DNA from 3 places in the Streptomyces sp. NPDC006365 genome. Region 2 is predicted to be linked to each of the others. Evidence: riboswitches for the same ligand, from Rfam matches in the RefSeq annotation. Region 2 holds a riboswitch; each other region holds the start of a gene.

Region 1 (4,206 bases), on a different contig from region 2:
TGCGGCCTTTTCCAGGGCATGCAGCTGATGCGTGAGCGTCGCCGGTAGCGTTCCGAGGCTCCTGCGGCCGCGCAGAGGTTCCGTTGGCCGGGCAGTCGGACCAGGCGTCTGAGGCGTTCGACACAGTTGCGGACGTTGCTGACGGCCGCCATCGACGGGGACAGGGCCGGTGCGTCCGGCAGGAGCGCGAACGGGTTGCTGGTGGCGCTGTTCGGGCGGATCTCGATGCCCCACTTCTTGGCCAGCAGGTTGAGGCGGTGCCTGTCGAGACCGAACTGCTCGGCGATATCGGGGATGCTGAGGCGTCAGTGCAGGTAGGCCTGTTCGAGTTCCTCGCGGGTGATGCGAAGGCTGAGCGGTTCGGGGCGTGGTGTGGCGGGGATCCCGGCTTCTTCCAGGGCGTTTTGGACGGTTGAGAGGCTGCAGCCGGCGCTGCGGGCGATCAGGCTCTGGTTGAGAGTTCCGCTGGAGTGAGTGGTGCGGAGGAAGCCCGGGCCGAGCAGCCGGCGTCGAGGCCGACGCCGGCCAAGGCCGGGGGATGCGGGAGGGGGCGGCGGTTGGGTGGTGCCGGTGGCGTCGCAGTAGAGCCGGACGTGCTCTGTGGTCAGTCCGAGGGCGGCGGCCGTCTCCTCGGCCGGGGGCCGGTCGGCGATCAAGGTGTCGAGGTCACTGCCGGAAATCTGTTCGGGGGTAGCCCCAGGCCAGTCGGTCCAGTCGCACCATTCGGTGGGCGGCTCCCAGAGCACGGGTTCGTCGATCCGGTGGGCAGCGAGGTTCGTGGCCGCCCGGGGCGTACTCCGGCTGCGGCTCGCCCTCCTGAGCCAGCTCCTGCGAGCCCAGCCGGTAGCCGCAGAGGACTTCCTGGACATGCTGGAAGCGCTGGGTGATCTCGTCCGCCTCGGCCTGCTCGAGCAGCCCCAGGGCGACAGCCGTGGACTCCTCTTCGTCCGGCAACTCGCCCAGCAGCTGGGTCGTCGGGTCCGCCAGCAGGCCGGCCCCGTCAGGTGCTGCTAACGCGACCCGGAAGATTGCTAGCCGACTGCTAGAGATCGACCGACACTGCTAACGCGGACCCGGAACCTACAGCAGGCGGTGAAAACGCGTGTGCTGAGCGTCCCGCGGATGGCGTACACTGGTTTTACCGACGCGGGGTGGAGCAGCTCGGTAGCTCGCTGGGCTCATAACCCAGAGGTCGCAGGTTCAAATCCTGTCCCCGCTACTGAACACTCAGGGCCGGAACCTATGGGTTCCGGCCCTGAGTGCTTTCCGGGTTCCCGACGGGTCCTGTCCCGATGGCCCGCTCACCCACTCGGCCCGCACAGGTCGCCCCCCGACCACCCGCCGGGAAACCTGTGACGGAGCGCGGTGAAGGGCGGGAGAGCAGTGGTGGGGCCCGGAGAAATGGAGACTGGTGGGCGGAGGGTCACTGACCTCCGGACTCTCGTCCGTGCGCTCCCTGTGCTGTTGATCATCGCGGGCGTCTGCTACGACTTCCTCACCCCGCCCCCCTTCACCGCGGTGCCCTTCTTCACGGTCGCCCCGCTCGTCGCCGCGCCCCTCTCCACGTTCGGCAACACGCTGCGTACCGGCGTCGTGGCCGTCGCCGCCCTGTCCCTGCTGCACATCAGAGGGCCCTTCGACGTGGGCTCGGCCACCGAGATCGCCACCGCGACGGCGGTCGCCGTGCTCGCCCTCGCCATCAACCGCCTCGTACGCCGCAGTGACCAACGTCTCGCCTCCGCGCGCGAGATCGCGGAGGCGGCCCAGCGCGCCGTACTGCCCGAACCGGCCGAACGGATCGGCGGGCTCGACATCGCGGCGCGGTACGAGGCGGCGCAGGCGGACGCGTTCATCGGGGGCGACCTGTACGCCGTGCAGGACACCCCGCACGGCGTACGGCTCGTCGTCGGTGACGTACGGGGGAAGGGCATGGGCGCGGTGGCGACCGTTGCCGTGCTCATCGGGGCCTTCCGGGAGGCCGCCGAGCAGGAGGCGACCCTTGAGGCGGTGGCGCAGCGGCTGGAGCGGGCGCTGGTGCGCGAGGCCGCCCGGCGAGGCGGCCTCGAGGCAGTCGAGGGCTTCACCACCGCCGTACTCGCCGAGCTCCCGCACGCCGACGCCGTCGTACGCCTGGTCCATCGCGGTCACCCCTGGCCGCTCCTGCTGTACGGGGACGGCTCGCTGGACACGCTGCGGTCCGAGGACCCCGCACTGCCGCTCGGGATGGGCGAGCTGGGCCCGTGGCCCGACCGGGCGCAGGAGGTCCCGTTCCCCGGCGGGGCCACCCTGCTCTTCTTCACGGACGGGGTGACCGAGGCCCGGGACCGGCACGGCGTCTTCTTCAACCCCTCTCAGTGCCTCTCGGGCCGGGCCTTCCACGGACCGCGGGCGCTGCTCGCCACGCTCGTGGAGGAGGTCCGCCGGCACACGGGGGTCGGCGGTGCGACGGACGACATGGCGCTGCTGGCGGTCAGGAGGCCGTGAGGCGGGTTCTTGAACCGCCCCGGGTCTTGATGCCTGCGGGGCCTCAATATCACCGGTAGTGATCGAATCAACTCACTCCGGTTAGCAACTGAAACATTGTCAACAGAAGTCACAGCAGTGAATTACCCGTGAGTCAGGGTCAACTCGCCCGATTCATCCCGCTCGTGACCCGAAAGTCCAGGCCAAGACTGCCAACGAATCTCCGGAACAGCTTGGAATCCGGTGCCTGCCTCTATTAACGTTCGATAACGCAGCGCGGTCGTCCCAGCCGTCACAAGAGTCGGCTCCGTGCGCACGCGCCGAATCCTGCAAGGGAACCGGGGAACCACCAACTTGGGGTGAATCGGGCGTTGTTACCGGTGGAGACACCGTGAGCGACGCGCGTAGGAGACCTTCCTGCTCCGAACCCGTCAGCTAACCCGGTAGGCGACAAGGAAGGAAAGGAGTGCGCCTACGTGGCGTCCAACCGCCCTGCCCCGCAGACTTCGTTCGCGCCGAGTGAGCAGCAGCCCGACTCATTCGGTTACGGCAAACGCCAGGACGAGGAGACCTGGGAGGAGTGGAACCCCACCGAGGATTCCCTCAAGCCCGTTCGCGGCAGGCACCGCGTCGGCAAGCAGCGCGGCGGAGGCCTTGCGCGCAGCTCCACGGTTCTGGGCGTCGGGGTCATAGCGGCCGTCAGCGCGGGCGGCATGGCCAGCGCGCAGACCGGCAAGCCGCCGGTCTCCATCACCCTTCCCGACCTTCCCCTGATCTCGGACGAACCCGAGGAAGAGGTCGGCTCCGCGACACCGCTCACCCAGGCCGGTTTGAGCACGGCGGACGCTGAGCAGGGCAACTCCGACGCGGGCGAGGCCCTGCGCGCCCGCATCATCCTGCAGGCCGAGCGGCAGCAGGACCAGGTGGACCGCGAGGCCAGGCAGGCCGCGGCGACCGCCGCCGCCAAGAAGGCCGCCGAGCAGGCCGCCAAGGAGCGGGAAGCTGCTCAGGCCAAGGCCGAGGCCGCCAAGGAGAAGGCGGAGGAGGAGGCCCGACAGAAGGCCGAGGCGGAGCGCCTCGCCGAGCTCGCCAGGAGCTTCGCGCTGCCGACATCCTCGTACACCATCACCTCGACCTTCGGTCAGTCCGGCGCCCTGTGGTCCTCCGGGAGCCACACCGGCCTGGACTTCGCCGCCCCGTCGGGTACGCCGCTCAAGGCGGTCCACAGCGGCACCATCACCGAGGCCGGCTGGAACGGCTCGTACGGCTACCTCACCAAGCTCAAGCTCGACGACGGCACGGAGATCTGGTACGCCCACCAGTCCTCGATCAGCGTCAGCGTCGGCCAGAAGGTCAGCACGGGCGAGGTCATCGGCCGGGTAGGCGCGACCGGCAACGTCACCGGGGCGCACCTCCACATGGAGGTCAAGACGTCGGGCGGCGACGGAATTGACCCGATGGCTTGGCTGCGGAGCAAGGGGCTCAACCCGTAAACCCGTAGGTCGGCTCTTCGACGCCATCCGCTTTCGGACGAGAAGCGGATGGCGTCCTGCTTTTCGCCTAGTTTCGGTAGGGGTTGTACGACGGGCCATACGCCGGGAAGGGCGACGCCTGCCCGTACGCGTTCCCGTACGCAGGCCACGGCGGCGGCACCGGAAGCGGAGCCGTGGACCGGGCCGCGTACGCCAGCGCGGGACGGGCCAGCTCGCGGCGGGCCCACAGCTCGTGGAGCAACTCCCGTTC
Region 2 (4,206 bases):
GTCGCCGTGGAAGTCCTCCTGAACGCACCGCTTGAGGCTGAGCCGAAGGGCCTGGACGGTATCGCCACGATCATGGCGCGTGCCTTCTCCGAAGGCACCGACAAGCACTCCGCCGAGGAGTTCGCCGCCGAGCTGGAGCGCTGCGGCGCCACGCTGGACGCGCACGCCGACCACCCGGGCGTACGCCTGAGCCTCGAAGTCCCCGTGTCGCGGCTCCAGAAGGCGCTCGGCCTGCTCGCCGACGCCCTCAGGGCGCCCGCCTTCGCGGACAGCGAGGTCGAACGCCTCGTCCGCAACCGGCTCGACGAGATTCCGCACGAGACCGCCAACCCGGCCCGCCGCGCCGCCAAGGAGCTCTCCAAGGAGCTCTTCCCGGCGACCTCGCGCATGTCGCGCCCGCGCCAGGGCACCGAGGAGACGGTTGCGAGCATCGACTCGGCGGCCGTACGCGCCTTCTACGAGAAGCATGTACGCCCCGCCACCACCACCGCGGTCGTCGTCGGCGACCTCACCGGTGTCGACCTCGACGCGATGCTCGGCGAGACGCTCGGCGCCTGGACCGGCTCGCCGGCCGAGGCGCGTCCCGTGCCTCCGGTGACCGCCGACGACACCGGCCGCGTGGTCATCGTCGACCGTCCCGGAGCCGTCCAGACACAGCTGCTCATCGGCCGCGTCGGCGCCGACCGGCACGACCGTGTGTGGCCCGCCCAGGTGCTCGGCACGTACTGCCTCGGCGGCACCCTCACCTCGCGTCTTGACCGCGTCCTACGCGAGGAAAAGGGCTACACCTACGGTGTGCGGGCGTTCGGCCAGGTGCTGCGCTCCGCCCCGGACGGCACGGGCGCCGCGATGCTCGCCATCAGTGGCTCGGTGGACACGCCGAACACCGGCCCGGCGCTCGACGACCTCTGGAAGGTGCTGCGTACGCTCGCGGCCGAGGGCCTGACGGACACCGAGCGCGACATCGCCGTACAGAACCTCGTGGGCGTGGCGCCGCTCAAGTACGAGACCGCAGCCGCCGTCGCCGGCACGCTCGCCGACCAGGTCGAGCAGCACCTGCCGGACGACTTCCAGGCGACGCTGTACCGCCAACTCGCCGCGACGGGCACCGTGGAGGCCACCGCGGCCGCCGTGAGCGCCTTCCCGGTGGACCGTCTGGTGACCGTCCTCGTCGGGGACGCTGCCCAGATCGAGGAGCCCGTCAAGGCCCTCGGAATCGGTGAGGTGAGTGTGGTCCCGGCCGAGTAGAGCCGCCCCCACATCTCCGGGGACCCTGGAGGCTTATGGGCCTCCAGGGTCCTTCTTTGTCCAAATTGATTGGATTGGTTGGGAGTTGGTATGGAGGTTGTGTGTCTGCCCTGTGGCGTGCGCTACAAAAGCCGTCATCCGTTTGTTGTTTGAGAGATGGCCCGCTTAGCGTCGGTCCGGCTGTTCGTCAGGCAGTGCGCCGCATCCGCGGCACCGGACAGTCATCGCCGAGTCCCCGTACGGCGCGAGCCAGGGGAGCCGGGGACCCACCGCAGTCCCTGGGGTGAATCGGGCGCCCTCCTGGAGGGAGTCCGTAGGAGACCTTCCTGCTCCGAACCCGTCAGCTAACCCGGTAGGCGAGAAGGAAGGAAAGGACCAGCCACTTCATGGCGTTCACCCGCGCCACCGGGAAGCACCGTCGCCCGAGCCGTACGAAGCGCACGTCCTCGAGGACCGTGGGCGTCGCGACGCTCGCCACCACCGGTGTCATCGGCACCCTGGCCGCCCCGGCGTTCGCCGGCCCGGCCTCGGTCAAGCAGACAGGGCTGACCCAGGCCGTCACCATGGGCGACTCGGTCGCCGACCAGATCGACGCCCAGGCCCACGCCCAGCGGCAGGCCGCCGAGGAGGCCGCCGCCCGCGAGGCGGCCGAGGAGGCCGCCAGGAAGCGGGCCGCCGAGCAGAAGGCCCGGGCCGAGGCGAAGGCCAAGGCGGAGCGCGAGGCCAAGGAGCGCGCCGCCCGCGAGGCCGAGCGCAAGCGCCTGCTCAACTCCTTCGTCTCGCCGATCAGCGACTCGTACGTCTCCACCGGCTACAAGGCCGGCGGCTCCGTCTGGTCCTCCGGCAGTCACACCGGCATCGACTTCCACGCCGCCAGCGGCACCACCGTCCGCGCCGTGGGTGCCGGTACCGTCGTAGAGGCCGGCTTCGAGGGCTCGTACGGCAACCAGGTCGTCATCAAGATGAACGACGGCACGTACACGCAGTACGCCCACATGTCGTCCCTCTCCGTCTCCGTCGGCCAGAGCGTCACCCCGGGCCAGCAGATAGGCCTCTCCGGGGCGACCGGCAACGTCACCGGAGCACACCTCCACTTCGAGGCGCGTACGTCCCAGGAGTACGGCTCGGACATGGACCCCCTCGCCTACCTCCGGTCGCACGGCGTGAACGTCTGACGGCTCGGGAGCTCCACCGCACCCTCCCTAAGGCCCCGGCTCACCGAGCCGGGGCTTTCGTGCATGCCGACGGGACGACTGCCTGTTCTGCGCGACTATGTGTCCAAAAAAACTCCATGGATTCCGGCCCGCCATCGGAATTTCCGGCTCTCTGCAATAGAGTCACCGAACGAGCGTCAATCAACCGCGTTTCGCGGGGATTAAGGCGGAGGTCCGGTCATGCGTATTCCCGCGCACTCGGTATGCACGGCGATCCGTGACGACATCGTCGCGGGTGTCTACGAACGCGGCAGCCGGCTCACCGAGGAACTGCTCGCGCGTCGCTACGGCGTCTCGCGGGTCCCCGTGCGGGAGGCGCTGCGCACGCTGGAGGCGGAGGGCTTCGTCGTCACGCGCCGCCACGCGGGCGCGTGCGTCGCGGAACCCACCGAGCAGGAGGCCGCCGACCTCCTGGAGATGCGCATGCTCCTGGAGCCGCTGGGCGCCGCGCGCGCCGCGCAGCGGCGGACGGAGGCGCACCTCAAGGTGCTGCGAGGCCTCGTCAGGCTGGGGCAGGAGCGGGCCAGGAGGGGCCAGGGCGAGGATCTGCGCTCGCTGGGCGGCTGGTTCCACGAGACGCTCGCGCAGGCCTCCGGCAGCCCCGCGCTGACCTCGATGCTCACCCAGCTGCGGCACAAGATCGCCTGGATGTACTCGGTCGAGGCGCCGGCCCATCCCGCCGAGTCCTGGTCGGAGCACGGCGGCATCGTGGACGCCGTCGCGCGCGGCGACAGCGAGCGGGCCCGGGCCATCACGGCCCTGCACACCGAGCGGGCGACGGCCGCGCACCGGCTGCGCTTTCCCGAGCGCGGTGATCGCGTGGAGCGTGTGAGGACTTCGCAACACCCCGTAAACACGGCGAGCGTGCGGCATTAACAGTGGCGCCGTATACAAAGGGGAGTAATTCGCGGGGCATTATTTTTGCTGCCTGTAATCTGGAATTGTAAAGGGCCCGCCCGGTATTTTGGGCGAGCCCTTTTGGTGCATGTGCGGGACGGCGTTTTTGATGCGACGACCGCAGCGACCATCAATTGAGGAACCCCGACGGCGCGCAACCAGGTCCGCGAGAGCGCGCCGGTTCAGGCGCAAAGGGGTCTCACACGGTTTCCGGCAGCTCCTCAAGTCCCTCCGCGACCAGCTTGGCCAGGCGGTCGAGCGCGGCGTCCGCGCCCTCGGCGTCGGAGGCCAGGACGATCTCCTCGCCGCCCTTGGCGCCCAGGCCGAGCACCGCGAGCATGGAAGCGGCGTTGACGGGGTTGCCGTCCGCCTTGGCGATCGTCACGGGGACGCCGGCGGCCGTGGCCGCGCGGACGAAGATGGAGGCGGGGCGGGCGTGGAGGCCCTCGGCCCAGCCGACGTTGACGCGGCGCTCAGCCATGTGATGCTGCCCTTCAGGTGTCTCAGGTTGTCTAGACCACTATCCCATACCGTGAAGCGTCCCCGAGAGGGTGTCGAGCCCGTCGGAGGCCAGGAGCCCGTGCGGGGGCCCGAGTCGGGCACCCGCACGGGCTCGCGCCATTGTCGGACACGAGCCGTACTCTGGGGCCCATGCAGACCTCGTCGGACCGGCACGAGTATCCCGCCCACTGGGAGGCCGACGTCGTGCTGCGCGACGGCGGCACCGCGCGCATCCGGCCGATCACGGCCGACGACGCCGACCGCCTGGTCAGCTTCTACGAGCAGGTGTCCGACGAGTCGAAGTACTACCGCTTCTTCGCGCCGTACCCGCGCCTGTCCGCAAAGG
Region 3 (4,206 bases), on a different contig from region 2:
GGCGGAGCCCTCCTCGATACCGCGGGCGAGGCGCTCCGGGTTGGTGACGAAGAGGTCGTCGCCGACGATCTGGACCTTGTCACCGATCTTGTCGGTGATGACCTTCCAGCCAGCCCAGTCGTCCTCGAACAGCGGGTCCTCGATGGAGACGAGCGGGTACGAGGCGACGAGCTCCTCGTAGTACTCCGTCATCTCGGCGGCCGAGCGCGACTTGCCCTCGAAGAGGTACGAGCCGTCCTTGTAGAACTCGGAGGCGGCGACGTCGAGCGCCAGGGCGACCTGCTCGCCGGGCTGGTAGCCGGCCTCCTTGATGGCCTCGATGATGAGGTCGAGGGCGGCGCGGTTGGACTCCAGGTTCGGGGCGAAGCCGCCCTCGTCGCCGAGGCCGGTGGACAGGCCCTTGGTCTTCAGCACCTTCTTGAGGGTGTGGTAGACCTCGGCGCCCCAGCGCAGCGCCTCGGAGAAGGACTCCGCGCCGATGGGGGCGATCATGAACTCCTGGATGTCCACGTTCGAGTCGGCGTGCGAGCCGCCGTTCAGGATGTTCATCATCGGTACGGGCAGCAGGTGCGCGTTCGGCCCGCCCAGGTAACGGAACAGCGGGAGGTCGCTGGCCTCGGAGGCGGCGTGCGCGACGGCGAGGGAGACGCCGAGGATGGCGTTGGCTCCGAGCGAGCCCTTGTTGTCGGTGGCGTCCAGGTCGATCATGGCCTGGTCGATCAGTCGCTGCTCGGTGGCGTCGTAACCGACGAGCTCCGGGCCGAGCTGCTCGATGACGGCGAGGACGGCCTTCTCGACACCCTTGCCGAGGTAGCGGTTGGCGTCTCCGTCGCGGAGTTCGACAGCCTCGAAGGCGCCCGTGGAGGCGCCGGACGGAACGGCGGCACGACCCGTGCTGCCGTCGTCGAGGCCGACCTCGACCTCGACCGTGGGATTGCCTCGGGAGTCCAGGATTTCCCGGGCTACGACGACGTCGATGGACGGCACGAGCATCTCCTTCTGGGATGTGACGCGATTACGCGGGCCGCTGGGCCCGCACAGCGCGAAGCCGCGGCGGCTCCGCGATGACGAGCCTAACCGGCTCCGGGCGCTCAGCCAGCCGTCCACCCCTCTTATGGGCCGAACCGAAGGCGAATTGTTTCCGAACTGAACAAAAAGTCCCGCCCCGGTGCGTACGGGGGAAGACGCACCGGGGCGGGACTGCTGGGGGCTCAGCTTCGGCCGCTCTGGGGGCCGGGCTTCAGCTGAGCCGGGGCTCAGTTCAGCTGAGGTGCAGCTGCTGGCCCGGGTAGATGACGTCCGCGTTGTCGACGATGTCGTCGTTCAGCTTGAACAGCTTCTGCCAGCCGCCCTTGACGTCGTTCTCCGTGGCGATCTCGCTGAGGGTGTCACCCTTGACGACCTTGTACTCGCCGTCGCCCTTCTTGACCTTCTTGCCGGTCGGGGTGGTGACGGTCTTCTTGGCAGCCGGACGGTCCGCGGAGCGGGAAGCGCGCTCCTCCTGGGCCGGGGCGCTCTGCTGCTGGGACTGCTGGGTGTTCTCCTGCGCGGCACCGGAGCCCGAGGAGCCGCCGCCGGTGTACGCGGCGCTCGACAGACCCTTGCCGCAGACCGGCCAGGCACCCTTGCCCTGACCCGCGAGGACCTTCTCGGCGATCTCGATCTGCTGGGCCTTGCTGGCCTGGTCGGCGGTGGCGGCGTACTTCGTGCCGCCGTAGCCGGCCCAGGTGGAGGCGGAGAACTGCAGGCCGCCGTAGTAGCCGTTGCCGGTGTTGATGGACCAGTTGCCGCCCGACTCGCACTGGGCGACGGCGTCCCACTCGGAGGCGGTGGCAGCGGAAGCCGTACCCGACACCATCAGCGGGGCGGCGATGGCGGCACCGGTGACACCGGCGAGCGTGGCTATGCGGGTGGCCTTGGACGGGCGACGGTGCTTGCCCTTGCCGGAAAGCAGCATGAAGAGATCCCCTCACCGACGCCTACGAGGTGAGCTGTCGGGTTCGGGCCTGGTGAGTTGCCCGGCCGTGCGGATCGCTCCGCACGACTTCACCCCAAGCCGCACCTGGTCTCGACGACCGGGCCCGGCACTTACCTTGGGTCCCCCGCTCCTGCCTACGGCGCTTACGCGACGACTGTTCCCGTACGGCCGTTGGCAGGATTCGGCGTGACGTCCGTCGGGGCCCGCTGTGGCGAGCGGTCACGACCGTAAACATGCGATCCGCCGAATTTCAAAGACGATCAGGGCCTTTGAGATCCATGTCTCACTTTCACCAAACCGGACATCCGGCACGAACTGCCGCTACTTTTGGCCCGGTTCGGCACCTTGCACACCACTCACTCTGCGCCGAGTTCAAGGCGCTGACCGGGGAGGATGAGGTCCGGATCGGCGCCGACAGTGTGCTTGTTCGCGGAGTACAACTCGGACCATCCGCCTTGGAGGTCAAGGGAGTCGGCGATTGCCGAGAGGCTGTCTCCGGAACGGACGGTGTACGAGCCGTCCGAAGCGTCCGCCGCATCGCGTGAGGCGCTGCCCGCGCGCGAGGCATGCCGGCCGGCGGAGTCGTCCACACGGGGGGCATCGGCACCCTCTTCGGCGCTGCCGCCACGGTGACGGCCGGTGCCGTGATCTGTGTTCGTACTCTCACTCCCGCCGGTCGAAGAGTCGGCGTTCTCACCCGAGTTGCCTGATTCGCCCTCATTCGTCGCACCCGTGGATGGACTGGGCGAGCTGTCGGGGCTCGGTGATTCGGCGGTGGAATCGCTGCCGGAGTCCTGCGAACCGTCGGTGGACGACCCGGACGTACCGGACGATCCCGAATCAGCGGATGTACCGGACGAGTCGGAACTGTCGGAACTGTCGGACGATTCATCCTTTGCGGAGTGGTCACTTGACGTCCGCCCCGAATCGGAGCCCGATCCCGAGTCCGCCTCGGTGGGCGGAGTGGAGGTCGGTGTGGGCGAATCCTGCGCCAGGCCCGTGTCAACGTCGGCCGAGTCGGAGTTCTGCGTCAGGCCCGCGACCAGTCCACAGGTCGCCCAGGGGCTCGTACCCTTGTCCGCGAGGATCTTCTCGGCGACGGCTATCTGCTGCGAGCGACTGGCCAGGTCGGCCCTCATCGCGTAGTCGAGACCGCCGTACTGCTCCCACTCCTCCTGGGCTATCTGGAGGCCGCCGTACTCCCCGTTGCCGGAGTTGGCGCTCCACGAGCCGCCGCTCTCGCACTCGGCGACCGCGTCCCAGGTCGCACCACTGGCGGCACTCGCGCTGCTCGCCGCGAGGAGGGGGATCGCGATGGCCGATCCGGTCACCCCTGCCGCCACAAAGAGAGCCGGCGCCTGACGGGGGCGACGGTGTCGACCGTTCCCGGAGAGCATGCGATTGCCTTTCACGCGACAGTGTGTGACGTGGGTGTGACCCATGGGACTGATGAGGTTCGCTTTCGCGTGAACCTAGTGGGACCCGATCACTTGTCACCAGTAGATGTAGCGCAGATCACGTGAAGATCACGGACTTGAGGGTACGTCAGCTTTGAGCTGGGGGTTCGTCAGTCTTGAGTCCGGGCTTCGCCGGCACTGAAACCGGGCGAAGAGAGGGTGAAGCTGACGGGCAACGTCCGCAGGCCGCGCATGATGAGTCCCCCACGCCACCGCAAATCTGTTGAATTCACTGCTAGTTGCAGATCGGGGAGGCGGGTGAGGAGCGTCGCGAGTGCGGTCCGGCCTTCCAGCCGGGCGAGGGGTGCGCCCAGGCAGTAGTGGATGCCGTGCCCATAACCGAGGTGCTGGTTGTCGCGTCTGCCGAGGTCGAGGGTGTCGGAGTCGTCGAACCGCTCGGGGTCACGGTCGGCGGCGGCGAGTACGACGAGTACGGGGTCGCCGACCGCGATGTGCTGCCCGCCGATGGTGACCGCCTCCGTCGCGAACCGCCAGGTGGCCAGCTCCACGGGGCCGTCGTACCGGAGCAGTTCCTCGACGCCGGTTTCGAGGAGGTCCGTTTCTCCGGCTGCCAGGGACTTCTGCAGCCGATACCGCTGCTCGGGGTGCGTGAGCAGCGCATACATGCCGTTGCCCACCAAATTGACCGTGGTCTCGAAACCGGCGAACAGGAGGATGAAGGCCATGGCTGCGGCCTCGTTCTCGGTGAGGTGCTCGCCGTGATCGGAGGCGCGGATGAGTCCGGAGATGAGGTCTTCGCCGGGGGTGGCT

The links. Region 2 has a riboswitch for cyclic di-AMP ahead of ACFYO0_RS39825 (M23 family metallopeptidase). Riboswitches for the same ligand answer to the same signal wherever they lie in the genome.
Region 1: linked by a shared signal. The riboswitch ahead of ACFYO0_RS15940 (M23 family metallopeptidase) and the one ahead of ACFYO0_RS39825 (M23 family metallopeptidase) in region 2 are both predicted to bind cyclic di-AMP.
Region 3: linked by a shared signal. The riboswitch ahead of ACFYO0_RS23445 (transglycosylase family protein) and the one ahead of ACFYO0_RS39825 (M23 family metallopeptidase) in region 2 are both predicted to bind cyclic di-AMP.

The regions. Positions count from the first base shown of each region.
Region 1 is NZ_JBIAHS010000004.1:578,301-582,506, forward strand. Features, by position in the region: gene ACFYO0_RS15920 (hypothetical protein) at 306-746, opposite strand; gene ACFYO0_RS15925 (hypothetical protein) at 778-1,014, shown strand; tRNA gene ACFYO0_RS15930 (tRNA-Met) at 1,146-1,219, shown strand; gene ACFYO0_RS15935 (PP2C family protein-serine/threonine phosphatase) at 1,402-2,484, shown strand; cyclic di-AMP (ydaO/yuaA leader) riboswitch at 2,772-2,928, shown strand; gene ACFYO0_RS15940 (M23 family metallopeptidase) at 2,940-3,956, shown strand; gene ACFYO0_RS15945 (PrsW family intramembrane metalloprotease) at 4,024-4,206, opposite strand, start outside.
Region 2 is NZ_JBIAHS010000023.1:25,019-29,224, reverse strand. Features, by position in the region: gene ACFYO0_RS39830 (M16 family metallopeptidase) at 1-1,248, shown strand, start outside; cyclic di-AMP (ydaO/yuaA leader) riboswitch at 1,464-1,622, shown strand; gene ACFYO0_RS39825 (M23 family metallopeptidase) at 1,635-2,423, shown strand; gene ACFYO0_RS39820 (GntR family transcriptional regulator) at 2,643-3,338, shown strand; gene ACFYO0_RS39815 (HPr family phosphocarrier protein) at 3,559-3,840, opposite strand; gene ACFYO0_RS39810 (GNAT family N-acetyltransferase) at 4,011-4,206, shown strand, end outside.
Region 3 is NZ_JBIAHS010000008.1:266,350-270,555, forward strand. Features, by position in the region: gene eno (phosphopyruvate hydratase) at 1-993, opposite strand, end outside; gene ACFYO0_RS23445 (transglycosylase family protein) at 1,262-1,957, opposite strand; cyclic di-AMP (ydaO/yuaA leader) riboswitch at 1,962-2,130, opposite strand; gene ACFYO0_RS23450 (transglycosylase family protein) at 2,335-3,309, opposite strand; gene ACFYO0_RS23455 (cytochrome P450) at 3,546-4,206, opposite strand, start outside.